DNA from 3 places in the Uliginosibacterium paludis genome. Region 1 is predicted to be linked to each of the others. Evidence: predicted binding sites of a transcription regulator. Region 1 holds the regulator's gene; each other region holds the start of a gene.

Region 1 (5,991 bases):
ATATCCTGTGGAACTGGGCGCACGACTTCCCGACCCTGCGCCATACGGCTGACATCACGCATGTGGATGGCCTCAACGACAAAAGCGGCAACCTTGGCGAGTTTCTGCTTGCCCAGGCCGGATCACTGGGCCCGGGCTTCGCCCTCGCTTTTCTGGGGGGCCTGCTGCTCGCCTGGCGCAAGCGCCGTGACGGGCGCTACCAGTTCCTGCTCGCCTTCAGCGTGCCGCTGCTTGCCATTGTCATCATCCAGGCCAGCCGCTCCGAAGCGAACGGCAACTGGGCCGCGCCAGCCTTGCTGGCCGCGCTGCTGCTGGCCACGAAATTCCTGGCCCGCCTTCGTAACCAGAACTGGTGGCTGATTGCGCTGGGGCTCAACCTCGTGCTGATGTTCGGCGCCTATCACCTGGGGGACTTCTACCGGGTGAGCGGCAAAACGCAGACCGCAAGGATGGATCCGCTCAAGCGGGCGAAAGGCTGGGATACGCTGGCAGCAGCCATCCGGCCGTACCTGGCGGCACATCCTGACGCTGTCATGCTGACCGAAGACCGGACCATGATGGCTCACATGCTCTACCAGTTCCGCGACATCGAGCCCGATCACGCGGCCTGGACGCCCGGACCGCACCCGGCAGACCACTACCAGCTGACCTCTCCGCTGGACGACTCGCTGCACAGCCGCCCGTTCATCCTCATCAGCCGGGACGACAACCAGGCTTTGCTCGAGCGCTTTGCCAGCGCAACGAAACTCGCCCGGATCAGTGTCGAGATCGAACCCGGCCTGCGGCGTGAAGCCTCGGTCTGGCTGCTCAGCGGATTCCGCGGCTACAGCCGCTGAAAAACAGGCGCGCCTTGCGCGCGCCTGACAACACGATTACTTCGACTCCGGCGCTGCTGCGGCAGGAGCCGCCTTGCCGCGCACGTAAGCGATTTCCTTGGCGCCTCCTTCACAGGAACCGACAATCCGCGCCGACCCGCCCTGGCCTTTATCGACGACTTCAAGCGTATAGGCCGTCACGCCCTTGGACTCGATCTTCGCCGCAATGGCAGACTTGAGTTCGGCGCAGTCCATCTTCGCAAAAGCGGGGACGGACAATGCAGCCAGCGACAGTGCAATGACTACGCGTTTCATGTGAAAGCCTCCTTGTTTGCGGTGTGTGAGGCACATGACTCCTGCATGTGCCTGAGCCATTCTAACCCTTCTGCCGGACGTGGCAGCCGCCTTCGCCTGACAGGGCTGGCCAGGACGGAGGCCGCGGCCGGAGCAGGTAAGATGCCGGGCATCATCAGGGAGCAAACGCATGGAAATCCGCAACTACCACGACATGCCTGTCGTCGAGAAAAGCATTCACGACGGTCAGGGGCTGGCACGCAGCTGCAAGCTCTTCGGTGCCGAAGACTTTGCGTCCGGGCTGCGCTACGTCGCCTTCACCGAGCTGCCTCCGGGCACCTCGATCGGAGAGCACGGACACAAGGACGACCGCGAGGAAATCTATGTCGTGCAATACGGTTGCGGCCTGATCAGGATCGATGGCGAGGAGCGGCGCGCGAAGCAGGGGGACGTGATCCTTACCCGGGCAGGCTCGACACACATGCTGCTCAACGATGGCGACGAAACCATGGGCGTGTTCGTCTTCTGGGCGCTGTAAGCCGCGCGCGCCTCAGTTGATGTAGCCCCTCAGGCGGGACTCGATGAGGCGGGGGTTATCTCCGTGCGCGATGCCGATAAGCCCGTCAAGCGTCATCTCGCGAACCGCCACCAGCTGACCGATGGTGGCATGCAGCTTCTTGGCAATCGGCAGGAAGACCAGGTTCGCCGAGCCCACGCCGTATATCGTCGCCACGAACGCCACCGCGATACCGGCGCCCAGCTTGGAAGGGTCAGAGAGGTTCTCCATCACATGGATGAGCCCCATCACCGCACCGAGAATCCCCACGGTCGGCGCATAGCCGCCCGCGGCCTCCCAGATCTTGCTTGCCTGCTTGAGCTCGCCTTCCCACGCACCGATCTCGACTTCAAGCACATCACGGATGCGCTCGGGCTCGACGCCGTCGACGAGCAGTTGCAGCCCCTTGCGGACGAAGGGATCACGATGCGACTCGATGCGGGACTCCAGCGCCAGCAGGCCTTCCTTGCGCGCCACCCCGCTCCAGGAAACGATGTCGGCGATGATCCGCTCGAGCGAAGGCGCCGGCGGCTGAAAAACCCACTTCACCATCCGCAGACCGGCCTTGAAGGTCTTCCACGGGCTTTGCAGCATCACGGCTCCCGCAGTGCCGCCAATGACGATCAGGAAAGCGGTCGGCTGAATGAGCGAACCGATATGGCCGCCTTCGAGCAGCTGGCCGCCGACAATCGCGACCAGACCGACGAGCAGGCCAATGATGCTGATGAGATCCACGCGCTACTCCACCCTTCCGCTCAGGCTGCGCTGGCGCGGCGCTGACGCGTGCGCGGTGTTTCGCGGCCACCCGAGATGCGCGAGCGCAGGCGTGCAATGGCCTGGCTGTGCAGCTGGCAGACGCGCGACTCCGACACGCCCAGCACCTCGCCGATCTCGCGCAGGTTCATGTCTTCCTCGTAATAAAGCCCCATGACCATCTTCTCGCGCTCGGGCAAATCTTCGATCGCCTGTATCAACGTGTTGCGCATGTCATGATCCTCCAGCATCGTGAGTGGATCGGGCGCTGCACCGACGATATGACGTTCGAGATAATCGTCGTCATCCTCGTCACCAAAATCCTCGAAATACACCAGCTGATAGCCGCGGGCGTCCTGAAGCATCTTCTGGTATTCGCCCAGATCCATGCCCAGCAGCTTGGCAAGCTCACCCTCGGTGGGCTGGCGTCCGTTCTGCTGCTCCAGCGTGTGCACGGCGGTCTCGATGCGTCGCATCTCGCGGCGCAGACTGCGTGGCAACCAGTCGTTCTCGCGCAGACCATCGAGCATGGCGCCGCGGATGCGCTGCACCGCGTAGGTCTCGAACTGGGCGCCCAGTCCTTCCTCGTAACGCGTGATCGCATCGAGCAGACCCATCATGCCGTTCTGGATGATGTCATCGACCTGCACGCTCGCCGGCAGCTTGGCCATCAAGTGGTAGGCAATCCTTTTGACCAGCGGCGCGTAGCGCGCAATGAGCTGGTTCTTGTCCAGTGTTCCAGCTGCGTTATACATCGTTGTCTCTCTCTTCTGACGGGTTGCGGCGCCTTGCGGAGCTGCGACATGCGTTAAAGAATGTTGTCACCATTCTGCGACGGCCCTGCTGCTTCCTAGCGCCGGAAAAAGCGGACAAGTCCCGCTCAATTCGGAGCCATTCAGCCCTTGGCGGCCAGCCCCTGACGCGCGCCCCCTGCGGCAGCACGCACAAGGCGGTCGATGTAGGCATCGGCCCCGCTGCCCGGCTCATGGCGCCCGCAGGCCAGCGCCTCGCCCACGCTGCTAACCGGCTGCAGGGGCATGTCGAGCCGCTGCAGGACCACATCGCACAGACGCTGCAAGGTTTGCCGGGCGTGAGGCGCCTCCGCATCCGTCATGCAGATCGACACCAGACGCTCGCCGCCCGCGGCAGCGATCTGCTTGAGACAAGCATAGGCCGCCGTCAGCGACATGGGGTCGCTCGACAGGGCCACCAGAAACCTCGGCGAGGCGAGGGAAAGCTGCGAGAAGCCTTCGATGGAGCCGCCCCGGGCCAGCACCACCCATTCGTCCCAGCCGCTGCGCAGCACGCGAAGCTGGGCCTCGCAGCGCTGGTTGAAAATGCGATCCTTGCCCAGCGCGTCGGCAAGTGCAGCCACCAGGGTCACATCCAGACCGGCCACCGATTCATGGATGCACGCATCCAGCGGCAGTTCGCCGCGCATGGCCGCAGCCAGATCGAAGCGCGGGCTGATGCCGAGACAGTCGGCCAGATTGCCGTAGGCACGACGCTCTTCCATCGCGAGGATGCGGGCGCCTGATGCGGCGCGCGCGCGCAGCTGTCCGGCCACCCAGTTCATGCTGCCCTGCCCGCAGGGCAGCACCGCCAGCACCTCGGGCGGCGCTGCATGAAGCAGCTGGCGCAAGCCCTGGGCCTGATCCTGAAAGCGTTTGTCCATCATCTCGTCACTCCCCTCTGGGCACGCACCGGTTCGAGCGGCTTCGTCATGAGCATGCCGGCCTCTTTCGAGTCCAGCTTGAAGGGCGAATCCGCCCCGATCTCACGCAAGGCCCGATGGACCAGATAGGCACAGTTGGGAAGATGGAGATCTTCCGGCACGCGCTGACCGTTGGCGACGTAGTACATCTGCAGCTCGCGACGCATGGCCACATCCAGCACCGGCGCCAGCGAAGCCGCTTCATCGACCTTGCTCAGGATGCATCCCGCAAGATCCGGGCCATCGTAGGCACGCACCACGTCGTCGAGGGTATCGCCGCGCGAAGTCGCGTTGAGAACGAGCAGGCGGCGGACGACGCCGGCAGCCGTCAGCATGGAGGCCTGCTCCACGACCATCTTGTCGCGCTGGCTCATGCCCATGGTATCGATGATCACCATGTGCTTCTGGCGAAGATCCTGCAGCGTCTGCCGCAGATCGGTCGCATCGCGGACCACGTGAACCGTCACGCCGAGGATGCGGCCATAGATACGCAACTGCTCATGGGCGCCGATCCGGTAGCCATCGGTGGTGATGAGCGCGAGCTTGTCTGCGCCGTGCCTCACCACACAGCGTGCGGCGAGCTTCGCCGCAGTCGTGGTCTTGCCGACACCGGTCGGCCCCACCAGCGCATAGACGCCGCCGCGCTCGATGATGTCGGCATCGCTGTCGATCACTTTCAGTCGCCGTGCAAGGCGATTGCGGACATCTGCGCGGGCCTGGTTGGCACTGAGTTCGGCGGACAGCGCCTCGGTCAGCTCGCGCGCCATCTGGGCCGAGAAGCCGCTCTCCAGCAGTTCGCTCATGAGCTGGGCGCGGACCGGTGCCTGGCGCGACATCTCGTTCCATGCGAAGCCCGCCAGCTGGCGCTCGAGCATGCCCTTGATCGACGCGAGCTCCTCGGCCAGACGGGCGTTACTGGCTTCCAGCGCCTCGACCTTGGGGTCCCCTTCCGGCGCAAAGCCGGCATGCGCGGCAAAGGACTCATGGCGTACCGGCGCAAGGTTTTCCGCCGGTACACGCGGCTTCTGCGCAGCCGGAGCGGGCGCTTCCCAGGGGTCTCCGTTGGGCTTCACCCGCGGCGGATTGAAAGGTCTCACATCCATCTGGGTGCCCGCGGATTCGTCGGCCTGGCGCGTCACCAGACCATCGGCAAAACGGGCTTCCGGACGCTTGCGCGCAGGCAGCGAGGCCGGCGTCTGCTCCCGCGCCAGGCGCGCGATGTGCTGGCCGAGCGTAACGGTGAAATCGCTGTCCTCGTCCGGATCGACATGGCGCGAAACCGCAGCGCTCGCAGGGGCGCGGACCGGAACGGGCGCAGGCGCAGGTGCCGGCTGACGAGCCTGATGCACGGTCGCCGAGAGCGCACCCATCTGTTCCGAAGGCATGGCGACGATTTCGACACCGCCCTCGACTGCGCGGTTCGACAGCACCACGGCGTCGGCCCCGAGCTCGGCCTTGACCGCCGCCAGCGCTTCCCGCGCCGTTCTTCCGACATACCGTTTGACCTGGACCATGAGACTGCCTCCGCTTCCATTCCGTGTTCCGGAAACATTTCTCCTGCGTTTCCGTGAGACACATTATTTGCCCCGGCAAACAGCCGCGAGCAGCGGAACAAAACGGTAAAAATCCGGTAATTCGGCAAGCTTTTCCGGCAATCTCTGCCGGCGCTCAAAGCCTTGTAGGAAGCCGTCTTACAAGGACGGACGGGCGTCCGAAAAGAGGAATGGAACGACCGCCGAAACAGGTCTGCGGAATCGAATGGCCGTAGGACTCGCGAGAGAAAAAAACTGGGGGAATGCAGCAAGCCAGGCTGACCCGGAATCCGGATCAGCCATTCGAGCCGGCTCAGCCGCCAACGA
Region 2 (5,991 bases), on a different contig from region 1:
CTCATCTACCTGACCAGCGAAACCAGCGAAGCCATCCAGCTCGAAGCGATGCGCCATGGCGGTGACGATTTCCTGACCAAACCGATCAGTCAGGCTCAGCTCGTCAATACCGTCATCAGCAAGGCCGAGCGCTATCGCAGCCTGCGCAAGCTGATGGTGGAAGACAGCCTCACCGGCCTGTTCAACCACGTGAAAACCAAGGCGCTGCTGCAGCAGGCCCTGTTGCAGGCCGAGCGCGTGGGGTCGCCTGTGTGTTATGCCATTCTGGATATCGATCATTTCAAGAAGGTGAATGACACCTACGGCCACACCGTGGGCGACCGCGTGCTGCGTTCGCTGGCGCGTTTCCTCAAGCAACGGCTGCGCAAGGCGGACATCGTCGGGCGATACGGCGGCGAGGAGTTCGTCGTGGTGTTCGTGGATGCGCCGGTCGAGCAGGCGCTTGAGCGGCTGGAGAGCATCCGCGACAGTTTTTCGCGCATCTATCACGCGTACGACGACGGGATTTTTTCGGTCACCTTCAGTGCCGGCATGGCGCAGTTTCCCGATTACGGAAACATGATGGATCTCATGGTCGCAGCCGATCAGGCGCTCTATGCTGCAAAGCGTGAAGGGCGGAATCGCGTCAACCTGGCCTGATCGCTCCGGGTTCAAGAAAGCCCGCGTCGCGACGTAAAAGCATGTCTGGCTCCGGCTGCGCACTGTCTGCCAGCTGTGCCTTTCTTGCTATGGACATGTGTTCAGGTGCCGATTGATATTTCCCGTTTCGAACAGCTGAAAGCCTCGGGCGATCTTCCCTCGCCCAAGGGGATTGCGCTGGCCGTCATCCGCTTGACGCAGCAGGAGCGGATGTCGCTGGCCGAGCTTGCCGCGTTGATCCGCAGCGATCCGGCTTTCGTAGGGCGGCTCATCAAGGCTGCCAACGACATCATCGGTTACGGCAGGCGACCGGTTGCCTCGATCGGCGAGGCGCTGAACGTGCTCGGCGTACCCGCCGTCAGAGCCATGGCGCTCGGTTTCTCCCTGCTCAACAACTACCGCAGCGGCGCCTGCGAGGGCTTCGACTATCGTGCCTTCTGGGGCAAATCGTTGCTCACCGCGGTCACGATGCAGACGGTGGCCCTGCGCACACGCGTCGTTGCGCCGGATGAGAGCTATTGCCTCGGTCTGCTCGCCCGGGTCGGCCAGCTCGCACTCGCCACGCTCTATCCGCACGACTACTCCCGCATCTGCCAGGAGGCCGGCAGCGATCCGCTGCAACTGCTCGAGCATGAAACCCGGGCCTTCGCGATGAACAGCGCCGAGCTGGGAGCCGCCATGCTCGCGGACTGGGGCCTGCCACGCCTGTTTTGCGATGCCGCGTTCAACGTGGCGATCCTGCGTGCCGGCCATCACGGCGAGGGCACGCGTCAGGCTGCACTCGAGTATTCCCTGAGCTTCGCCCGGATTGCGGGTGGTCTGTGCAACACGACCGAGCAGGACTGCCAGCCGCTGCGCTGGAAGCTGCTCACCGCAGGCTCCTGTCTCGGATTCGATGAGGAAACCGTTTCCGGGATGATCGACACCGCGCTCCTGGAGTGGAGCGAATGGGGTGTGCTGCTGGATGTTGCGACCGATGGCTGTTCGCCCTTCCAGTCGAAAGAGGAGGGGCCGGAGCTGCCGGCGTCTGCGTTGCCGGCAGACGACGAGGGCGTAAGTGCCAGTCAGCGCGCGAGCGACGGGATGCGGGTGCTGCTGGTTGAAGCGGATCCCTCGCAGCGTGCGTCGCTGCGTGCCTACCTGCTCAAGGCCGGTTATGAAGTGGCTGAAGCTACGGACGGGTTCAGTGCGACCGAGACGGCGCTCGACTTCCGTCCCGACATGATGCTGCTTGGCTGGTCACTGCCGGATGTTTCCGGGCTTGAAATGCTGGCCAGCCTTCGCCGCACCCGGATCGGTCGGGCCATCTACATCGTGCTGCTCACGCTGAGCGGTGACGAGGAGACCACGATTGCCGCCTTCGATGGCGGAGCAGACGACATCCTGTCGCTGCCCGTGTCAGAAAGATTGCTACTTGCGCGCCTGGAAGCCGGCAAGCGCATCAGCTCGCTTCAATACGAGATCGAGCAGGACCGCGAGGAGATCCGCCGCTTTGCAGCCGAGTTGGCGGTGAGCAATCGCCGTCTGCAGGAGGTCGCGCTGACGGACTCGCTGACCGGTTTTCCGAACCGCAGGTGCTTTGTGGAAAGACTTGAGGAAATCTGGTCTGCCACCCAGGCTTCGAATGCGTTGCTGGCCTGTATCGTGATCGATATCGATCGCTTCAAGGGCATCAACGACGCTCACGGCCATGAGGCGGGTGACAAGGTGCTGCGTGCGGTTTCAGTTGCCATCCGCAGCAGCCTGCGCTCGAGCGATCTGCTGGCCCGCCTCGGCGGCGACGAGTTCGTTGTGCTGTGCCCGGGGCTGTCGCTCGAGGCGGCTCAGGCCTGTGCCGAACGCATCCGGCGCGCAGTGATCGCTGTGGATGTGACGGCGGGCCCGCATCGGCTGAAGCCGCAGGTCAGCCTCGGCGTGGCCTGCCGGGATCGTCATACGCCGGATGCCGATGCGCTGGTGCGTCAGGCTGACCAGAGCCTTTATCGGGCGAAACAGGCTGGCCGGAATCGCGTTTCTGCCTTGCAGGCGGGCGAATAAAGGGAAAGTCCCTATTATTTCAAACACACCCTAAAGTTCGCTCCGATGCGGTCGTAAATCATCAATGAGTGCCGCATAGGTTTTTGATTTTTCCTTAAAAATCATCAATTTGATTGAATTCTGGATTCCTTTGCCAAGGCGTGTAGGACATGTTCCTACACGCCTTGCGCGTCTTATTGGTACGTCATTTTCCGACACTGCCTGAATTGTTGTCGCCCCCTGCGTCGACAACAATTGACACACAAACCCGAAAGCAGAACGGGTCCCCCGAACAGTGCAGTGGAGGCAAACATGAAAATGGATATTGGCGGCGAAATCAGGGAACTCAATCTCTCCTACCTGATGCTTGCGCAGCAGATGCTGCAGTCCGACCGGGCGAACGCCATGTTCAAGCTGGGAATCGGCGAAGACGTCGCCGATATCGTCGAGAACCTCTCTCCGGCCCAGATCCTGCGCATGGCATCAAACGAAATGCTGTTGTGCCGTTTCCGCTTCGATGACAGTTTGCTGCTCAATCTGATGAGCAATCATGGTCGCGAAAATGCTGCGGCCCGCATTCATGCCACCATCCTCGCGGCCTCCAAGCCTGTTGAACATCTTTCCTGAGCCGGGATCCGGGAGCGCGTCATGAGAATGAAAAGTCTGGTGCAGGATGCAGAGGAAACGAGGCTGGCGATCGAGATGATCGAACTCGGCGCCCGCATGCAGATGCTGGAGTCCGAGACCGGACTCTCTCGCGAACGTCTCCTGAAGCTGTACAAGGAAATCCGCGGTGAGTCGCCGCCCAAGGGCATGCTGCCTTTCTCGACTGACTGGTTTATCCCGTGGCAGCAGAACGTGCACGCCTCACTGTTCATGTCCCTGCGTGGCTTCGTGACGCGCAACGCCCGCCTCGACGGTCTGGCCGCCACACTGCAGGCTTATCGCATGTACCGGGAGCAGCTCGAGCGCAATGACCTGGAAGAGGTGTTGAGCCTGACCCGCGCCTGGACGCTTGTCCGGTTCTTTGATGCAAAGATGCTGCAGCAGACATGCTGCACGAAGTGCTCGGGGCATTTCGTGGCGCATGCCTTCGATCCGTCCCACGGTTATGTCTGCGGGCTCTGTCACGTCCCCGCCCGTGCGGGTAAGGGTAAGCGCCCGATGCGCGATGTGAGCGCCGTGGCGGTCTGATTCCTTGATTTCTGGATCGCGAAAAAAGCCGGCATTGCCGGCTTTTTTGTGTCTGTTGAGCGGCGAGCGACTGTCAAGTTTCGCTGTGGGATGCCGATATCCCGGTAGGTCTGGGCATGACCCGGTTGATCAATTCGGGCAGAAGGTCTGAGCGATGTTCCTCATCATCGGTTACGTCATCATCCTCGCGGCATCCGTGGGGACATACGCGGTACACGGCAGCCTCGCGGCCCTGTTCGTGCCCATGGAGTATCTGGCCATCGTGGGGCTGACCATCGGTGGTCTGGTGGCCGGCAATTCGCCCAAGAACGTCAAGGCCGCTTTCGGCGCACTGCCTGCCCTGTTCAAGGGCTCGCCCTACAACAAGACCTTCTACATCGAGCTGCTGGCCATGCTGTTCGAGATCCTGGCCAAGGTCCGCAAAGAAGGGCTGATGTCGATCGAAGGCGACATCGAGAACCCGGAATCCAGCCCGATCTTTTCCAAGTACCCCGCCTTTCTGCACGACCACCACGCTGTCGAGTTTCTCTGTGATTACCTGCGCATGATGGTGGGCGGCAACCTGAATGCTTTCGAGCTCGAGAACCTGATGGATATCGAGATCGAAACCCATCATGCCGAAGCCCATGCCCCGGCGCACATCTGGTCCAAGACGGGGGATGCGACGCCAGCATTCGGTATCGTGGTGGCGGTGATGGGGGTGGTGAACGTCATGGGGTCGGTGGGCGAGCCCCCGGCGGTGCTGGGCAAGATGATCGGTGGTGCGCTGGTGGGGACCTTTCTCGGTATTCTTGTGTCATACGGTTTCGTTGCCCCGATTGCCTCGCAGCTCGAGCAGAAGGTGGAAGAGGGCGGAAAGATCTATCAGTGCATGAAGGTCGTGCTGCTGGCGAGCATGAGCGGTTACGCGCCGCAGGTGGCGGTCGAATTTGGTCGCAAGGTTCTGTTTGCAGGTGACAGACCGGGCTTCACCGAACTCGAAGAAGAAATCAAGAGCCGCAAGAAGTGAGCCCTGAGCGGATGGAGATGAGCGCAGCATGAGCGGCGACAACCAGCAACCCATCATCGTCAAGCGCATCAAGAAGGGCGGGGGCGGCGCTCATGGTGGTGCATGGAAAATCGCGTATGCCGACTTCGTGACGGCCATGATGGCGTTCTTTCTGCTGATGTGGCTGCTCGGTTCCACAACCCAGGGAGATCTGAAGGGCATTGCGGATTTTTTCCAGAACCCGTTGAAAGTCTCGATGGCTGGCGGACCGGGCTCCGGCAGCGCGACGGCGCCGATTTCAGGTGGGGGTCAGGATCTGACCAAGTCGGTCGGGCAGATCGCGAAGAGTTCCTACAAGGAGCCGAAGAAGATCAGTGAGGTCAAGGTGACTCCTGCCGAATCGAATGCTGTCACCGGGACGGGGCAGGCCGATCTGAAAGCTGCCGAGAAGCAGATCGAGCAGGAAGAAAAAATGCGTCTGCAGGATGTGAAGGACAAGCTGGAGGCCGTGATCGAAGCCAGTCCCGATCTTCGGCAGTTCAAGAGCCAGCTCCTGCTGGACCTTACATCGGAAGGCCTGCGCATTCAGATCGTGGACGATCAGAACAGGCCGATGTTCGATTCGGGTGGTGCCGAGATGAAGCCCTATACGCGCAGCATCGTGCGGGCCATTGGCCAGGTGCTCAATCAGGTACAGAACAAGGTCAGCATTTCCGGACATACCGATGCCGCGCGTTATGCCGGCGGAGATCGCGGGTTTTCAAACTGGGAACTCTCCTCAAATCGTGCGAACGCCTCACGCCGCGAGCTGATCGTAGGCGGCATGGACGAACGCAAGATCATGCGCGTTGTCGGGCTCTCATCGACCATTCCGCTCGACCGCAACGATCCGCTCAATCCCATCAACCGGCGCATCACGCTGATCGTGATGAACAAGCGGACCGAAGAAGCCATCCGTAACGAAGGTGGCGATCTGGATGTGGATGCCAACCGGCAACTCGACGCCGCGCCCATCGTAGATGGCGCCCGCCGGGTGCTCTCTCCCGCAGAAACCAGCCCGCCACGACGATGATGACCGGCGCGTCTTTCCGACTTCCGTAGTGGTGGCGCTTTGCCCGAGCCTGACTTGATAAGGAAACTTCCGATGATCGACC
Region 3 (5,991 bases), on a different contig from region 1:
CGGACGGGAGCGGGCCACATCGGCGAGGGTGCCCGCCAGCGCATGCTTGAGTTGGTCCATCAGCTGAGGGTCCGCAGAAGCCGGCAACATGCCGCGCTCGAGTTCGTTGAACATGGTCCGTACTGCAGCCGTGGCCGCAAGGATCACGTCAAGCATCTCGGGGCCGACCTTGAGCTCTCCGGTCCGCAATTTGTCGAACAGGTTTTCCGTCAGGTGGCACAAGGCCACCAGTTCGGTCGCGTTCAGAAAGCCCGCGCCGCCCTTGATGGTGTGAAAACCCCGGAAGATCTCGTTGAGCAATCCCAGATCGTTGGGGGTGCGCTCCAGATCTACGAGTTTGTTGTCGACGCCAGAGAGCAAGTCTCCGGCTTCAACGAGGAAGTCCTGCAGCAGATCTTCCATTCCCGCGAAATCGCTCATGGCTGACTCCGGTTATACGCTGACAAATTCGAACGCATGTCGCCGCTTCGCGCCGACACTCAGAAACCCAGACTGTCGAGCAGATCGTCGACCTGCTCCTGACTGGTCACGACATCCTCCCGCCCTTCCGCACTCACGACCGGGCCGTTGAGGAGACCATCTTCTGCAACCACACGCTTGCTCTCGGGCATGATGTCGATCAGGACCTTGAGCAAACCGTTTTCAAGCTTGGACGCCATCTCGACGATTTTCTTGATCACCTGGCCGGTCAAGTCCTGGAAGTCCTGCGCCATCATGATCTCGAGAAGCTGCTCGTTGACCACCTTGCTGTCTCTCGCCGACTGGTCAAGAAACTTGCGGGTACTCGCAGCCAGCGCCTTGAACTCTTCAACCGACAACTCCTTGTTGTAGAGCTGTGACCAGCGCTTGCCGAGCTCGGCAGATTCGCTCTCGATCCGGTCCTGAATCGGCTTTGCAATATCGGTAGCGTTGAGCACGCGGCTCGCCGCCTGCTCGGTCATCTGCGAAATGTACGAGAGGCGCTGACGCGCGTCAGGCAACTTCTCCGCGGTTTCTTCCAGCATGCGGTCATAGCCGAGCTGGTGAATGGTGTCGTGCAGCAGACGGGTCAGCTGACCGATCTGCACGAATGCCTGCTGCTGACGCTCTTCTGCGGACATGGCAGATGCGGCAGCCACCGCTTCCTTGATATTCACGGAGTCATCTGCAGGAACAACCGGTGCGCTCTGCGCGGGCTTCGTTGCCACGCTGTCAAACAGGGCCTGCAACTCTTCAGAGTCGCCACCACCGTCCGATGCAGGTGCTGCAACCGGAACACTCGTCCGTGCTACCGGAGCAGCCGGAGCCGGCTCCGAAGTGTTCGTGATGGAATCGAACAGTGCCTGCAATTCGTCGTTATCGCCTGATTCGTCCGCTTTCAGCCGTTTGGCCATGGTATCGGCTCCTAATCCTGTATCTCAGCGGCCTTGCCGCTCACATGCTTGAAGTACTGCCGGACGGCGGCATTACTTGCCCAGTTTTTCGAAGATCTTGCCAAGCTTCTCGGACAAGGTCGCCGCAGTGAAAGGCTTGACGATGTATCCGCTGGCCCCGGCCTGGGCGGCTTCAATGATGTTTTCCTTCTTCGCCTCGGCCGTGATCATCAGCACCGGCAGGTGAGCCATGCCTGCATTGGCCCGGATGGCACGAAGCAACTCGATGCCTGTCATGTTCGGCATGTTCCAGTCGGTCACGACGAAGTCGATCCCCCCGGCTGACAGCTTCTGCATGGCCACGACACCGTCTTCCGCCTCATCGACGTTGGTGTAGCCCAACTCCTTGAGGAGGTTCCGGACGATGCGCCGCATCGTCGAGAAGTCATCCACCACCAGGAATTTCATTTTTGGATCCGACATGATTGGTTTTCTCCGGATTAGTCCTTGTAGGCCTTCAACAGATACGGACGCAAGGTTTCCGCCAGTATTTCCGCATCGAACTTCGCAACGTACGCATCAACGCCGACCGCCTTGCCCATCGAGCGGTTAGCTTCCGAGGACAATGACGAATGCATGACGACGGGAATGCCGTCGAAGCGCTGATCGTTCTTGATGTTTCGGGTCAGGACATATCCATCCATCTCCGGCATTTCTGCATCGACGAGAATCATGTTGATTTCGTCGCTCAGTTTTCTCTTCTGCTGCTGGGCATGGGCGGCCATGCCGTCGAGCCGGGTCCAGGCCTCCAACCCGTTCAGTGCGTGCTTGTGACGTACGCCCAGCTTGTCGAGTACTTCGGCAATCTTCTTGCGCGCGATCGCCGAGTCGTCGACAAAGAAGATGTTCGTTTCGCTGTTCCGGTCGAGCGAGGCGATCTGGCCCACCGGAGCCTCCCCGAAGGTCTGGGAGAGGATGGTTTCGACGTCCAGGATGGAAACCAGCTTGCCGTCAGCGAGTTCGGTCAGCGCCGTAATGTAGTTCTGGGAAGTGCCCGACATGTTCTCCGGCTGCCGGACCTTGCTCCATTCGACGCGAATGATCCTGTCCACGTCGTGAACCAGGAAGCCCAGCGTGCGCTTGCTGTATTCCGTCACCATCATCGAGCCGCCGAGACCGTGCTCGGGTTTGTTGATTCCAATGATCCGCGCCAGCGAGAGGACCGGAATCACGTTGCCGCGCAGCGAGATCAGTCCTTCAACTCCCGTCGGCATGTTCGGGGCCTTGGTGATGAAGGGTGTCTTGGAAACTTCTCTCACCTTGAACACGTTGATGCCGAAGATCTCGCTCGTGCCGAGCGAAAACAGCAGGATTTCCATCCGGTTGGAACCGGCAAGCTTGGTACGGCCATCGACCGTTTCGAGCAGATTGGTGTTTGCGTTTTCCATATTGACCTCCAATTCGCTCAAGCCAGCATTTCGGGGGTGTCTTCCGGCGACAGCATTGCCCGGATGGCACCCGCCAGACGATGAGGTTCAAATTTGGGCACATAGCCATCCACGCCGACCGATTTCCCCAAAGTCTGGTTCGAAATGCTCGACAGGGAAGAATGCATCAGGACCGGCACGCCGTCGAAGCGGGGATCGGTCTTGATTTTCTTGGTCAGAATGTAGCCATCCATTTCCGGCATTTCGACGTCCGTCAAGATGAGGTGAAGCACTTCCCACACCTTGCGGCCGGTTACCTCTGCATGCTTGGCGATGCGCTCCAGCTCATCCCACGCAGCCCGACCATTCACGGCAGACACGTGGCGGACGCCCAGCACATCCAGTGTTTTCGCGATCTGCCGGCGTGCCACGGAGGAGTCGTCGGCGAAGAGCACGGTGAAGTCACGGCCGATCGGGGGAATGTCCTTGAACATGTAGTCGTCGTCATACTTTGTCGTTTCGGCCAAGACCTTTTCGACGTCGAGCATCATGATCAGGCGGTTGTCTTCAAGCTCGGTGACGGCCGTGACCAGTCCGCCGAGGCGGGTCGTCATCATGTCAGGCGGAATCCGCATCTGGGCCCAGTCCAGGCGAAGAATGGTGTCAACGCCCTCGACCAGGAAACCCTGGGTATGACCGTTGTACTCGGTCACGATCATGATCTCGCGCTTGCCCTCAGGATCGATCCCGCAGTACTTCGCCAGATCGACGATGGGCACAAGCTGGCCGCGCAGCGACACCATGCCTTCGACACCCGGCTGCATGTCGGGGGCAGCGGTAATCGGCGGCGTGCGCATTACTTCACGCACCTTGAACACATTGATGCCGAAACTTTCCTTGCGCCCGCTCCGGGCGTCGGTTCCCAGCGAGAAAAGCAGGATCTCGAGCTTGTTCGTTCCTGCCAGCCTCGTCCTCGCATCAATATTCTTCAGCAATTCCGACATGGTGTTCTCCGCTTGACTGTCTGCAGCGCATCCCGGCAAAAAACCGTGAAGCGTTGTTCCTGAGAGCTTTACGACACCCGATGCGCAAACTTGAGGGAGCTGCCTGCACATCAACGGTGGCGAAAACCAAAGCCTTGCCATGGCCCTGCTCTGCCGGAATTAGCGGTCGAACACGGAATAACTTTAAGGAGGAAAAGGGCGGGGGAAAAAGAGAGGGGACTTGCGGGAACTGCCGGCACCGGAAGGTGCCCCCTGCGGCCTTGCACCGCAGGGAATACCGGTCATTTGCAGTGAATCAGCTGATCGCGAAAAGCTTGGAGAAATTGGCGATATCCAGCACCTGCCGGACACTGCCCTTCACGCCGATCAAAGCGACATCCTTGTTGGCGGCCTTGGCCTTGTCACGCAGCATCAGCAGCATGCCGAGTGCAGAGCTGTCGAGATAGGAAACGTCGCCCAGATCAACCTGGAGAGGTTTTCCACCTGCCTGTCCGAGCAGGGAATCCACGGCATCGCGAAACTCACGGTGGGCCTTGAAATCGAAACGCCCGCCAAGCCGCAACACCGCCTGCGAATCGCTTACCGTGACCTTTGCATCCATCGAAATATTCTCCTTGCAGAAACTGTGAATTCTTAGCGGGTCGGTCAAAAGGGTCTGACCTCTTGGCTCAATTACGGCACATCCCTGCCTGTCTGGCCCCATTATGCCCAGCCGGGCGGTCAGCCGCCACGCAATACGCTGACGATCCTGGCCGGAATATCGTGCAATGAAGCCACCTCACTGGCCGCACCATTCATGGTTGCTTCTCGCGGCATTCCCCACACCACGCAGGAATGCTCGTCCTGACAAATGTTGTGACAACCTGCCTTGCGCATCGCAAGCATGCCTACGGCGCCGTCCTTTCCCATCCCCGTCAGCATGACGCCCAACCCGATCCTGCCCGCCTCCTTGGCCGCCGAATGGAACAGCACATCGACGGAGGGACGGTGCCGATTGACCGGTCCGGCGCGTGAAAGTTCGCACTGAAACCCGCCTCCGACACGCTTGACCAGCAGATGAGAGTGCCCGGGCGCAATATACACGCACCCCGGCCGTACGCGTTCGCCCTCTTCCGCCTCTTTGACAGAGAGCCCACAGAGGCCATCGAGCCGCTTGGCAAAGGATGCCGTGAACATTTCCGGCATGTGCTGCACGATCATGATGGGCGGCATGTGTGCCGGCAAAGCGGTCAGCACCGTGCGAAGCGCCTCGGTTCCGCCCGTCGAGGCCCCGATGAAAACGATTCTTTCCTGGAGCACACGGCCCGGCAGCGGCACATGCATGCCTGCATGGGCAAGCCCCGCGCCCGGCTCAGCCTGGTGCGGGGCGGCCTGTGTCTGCGATACGGCTGGTTTGAGCGATTTCGTATGCATGGAAGCTTACCTGCCCCGATCGCGGGGTTCGCCTGGAATGCCCTTGTCTGACCTGAAGTGGCGCCGACGCGTCAATCCGCCCTGGCTATGCGCCTCTGCGCTGATCCGCCCGTTCGTAGACCGTTCGCCCGAGAGAATGAAAAAGACTGGCGGCATGAATGAAATTCTCTGAGTGCCCGGCATACAGCAAACCCTTGGGTTGGAGCAGCGACACGAAGCGCTCGAGAATGCCGTACTGCGTAGGCTTGTCGAAATAGATCATCACGTTGCGACAGAAGATCGCATCGAATCCGGACTGCAAGGGCCAGTTCGGCGCCAGCAGATTGATCTGGCGGAACTTGATCAGGCGTGAAAGCTCGGGCTTGACGCGGAACTGCCCCTCGGGGTCGCCCGGTCCCCGCACAAAAAACCGCTGCACACGCTCCTTGCTCAGGCGCTCGACACGATCGGGCGTGTAAAGGCCCTTCTGTCCATGCGCCAGCACGTTCGTATCCAGATCGGAAGCGATGATTTCGACCGGAGGATTGTTGCCGAAGACTTCGCAGGCTGTCATGGCCAACGAATAGGGCTCTTCCCCGGTAGACGCGGCATTGCACCAGATACGGAATGGCCTGCGATCCGACATGCGCTTCATCTGCTCTGCAAGCATGTCGAAGTGATGCGCCTCGCGGAAAAAGGACGTCAGATTCGTGGTCAGCGCATTCACGAAGGCCTCCCACTCCGATTCGTCATGGCTGCGTTCGAGCTGGTCGAGGTAGTCCGTAAAGCGCTTGAGCCCCTTCGCACGCAAACGTC

The links. Region 1 encodes FliA, which starts transcription of late flagellar genes. Its sites were predicted from a motif close to CTAAAGTTNNNNNNNNNNNNGCCGNTA; they were not measured.
Region 2: the regulator FliA is predicted to act here: its motif matches at 3,922-3,948, upstream of motA (flagellar motor stator protein MotA).
Region 3: the regulator FliA is predicted to act here: its motif matches at 3,852-3,878, upstream of ABDB87_RS17790 (chemotaxis protein).

Annotation. Positions count from the first base shown of each region.
Region 1 is NZ_JBDIVF010000003.1:172,961-178,951, reverse strand. Features, by position in the region: gene ABDB87_RS09625 (glycosyltransferase family 39 protein) at 1-836, shown strand, start outside; gene ABDB87_RS09620 (DUF1161 domain-containing protein) at 873-1,130, opposite strand; gene ABDB87_RS09615 (cupin domain-containing protein) at 1,300-1,647, shown strand; gene ABDB87_RS09610 (flagellar motor protein) at 1,660-2,400, opposite strand; gene ABDB87_RS09605 (RNA polymerase sigma factor FliA) at 2,421-3,173, opposite strand; gene ABDB87_RS09600 (MinD/ParA family ATP-binding protein) at 3,314-4,096, opposite strand; gene flhF (flagellar biosynthesis GTPase FlhF) at 4,093-5,646, opposite strand; gene flhA (flagellar biosynthesis protein FlhA) at 5,978-5,991, opposite strand, start outside.
Region 2 is NZ_JBDIVF010000010.1:82,396-88,386, reverse strand. Features, by position in the region: gene ABDB87_RS17835 (GGDEF domain-containing protein) at 1-639, shown strand, start outside; gene ABDB87_RS17830 (GGDEF domain-containing response regulator) at 745-2,676, shown strand; gene flhD (flagellar transcriptional regulator FlhD) at 2,968-3,282, shown strand; gene flhC (flagellar transcriptional regulator FlhC) at 3,304-3,849, shown strand; gene motA (flagellar motor stator protein MotA) at 4,004-4,858, shown strand; gene motB (flagellar motor protein MotB) at 4,887-5,909, shown strand; gene ABDB87_RS17805 (CheR family methyltransferase) at 5,982-5,991, shown strand, end outside.
Region 3 is NZ_JBDIVF010000010.1:76,129-82,119, forward strand. Features, by position in the region: gene ABDB87_RS17770 (chemotaxis protein CheA) at 1-420, opposite strand, end outside; gene cheZ (protein phosphatase CheZ) at 480-1,373, opposite strand; gene cheY (chemotaxis response regulator CheY) at 1,446-1,835, opposite strand; gene ABDB87_RS17785 (chemotaxis protein) at 1,853-2,800, opposite strand; gene ABDB87_RS17790 (chemotaxis protein) at 2,818-3,783, opposite strand; gene ABDB87_RS17795 (STAS domain-containing protein) at 4,079-4,384, opposite strand; gene ABDB87_RS17800 (chemotaxis protein CheB) at 4,504-5,196, opposite strand; gene ABDB87_RS17805 (CheR family methyltransferase) at 5,282-5,991, opposite strand, start outside.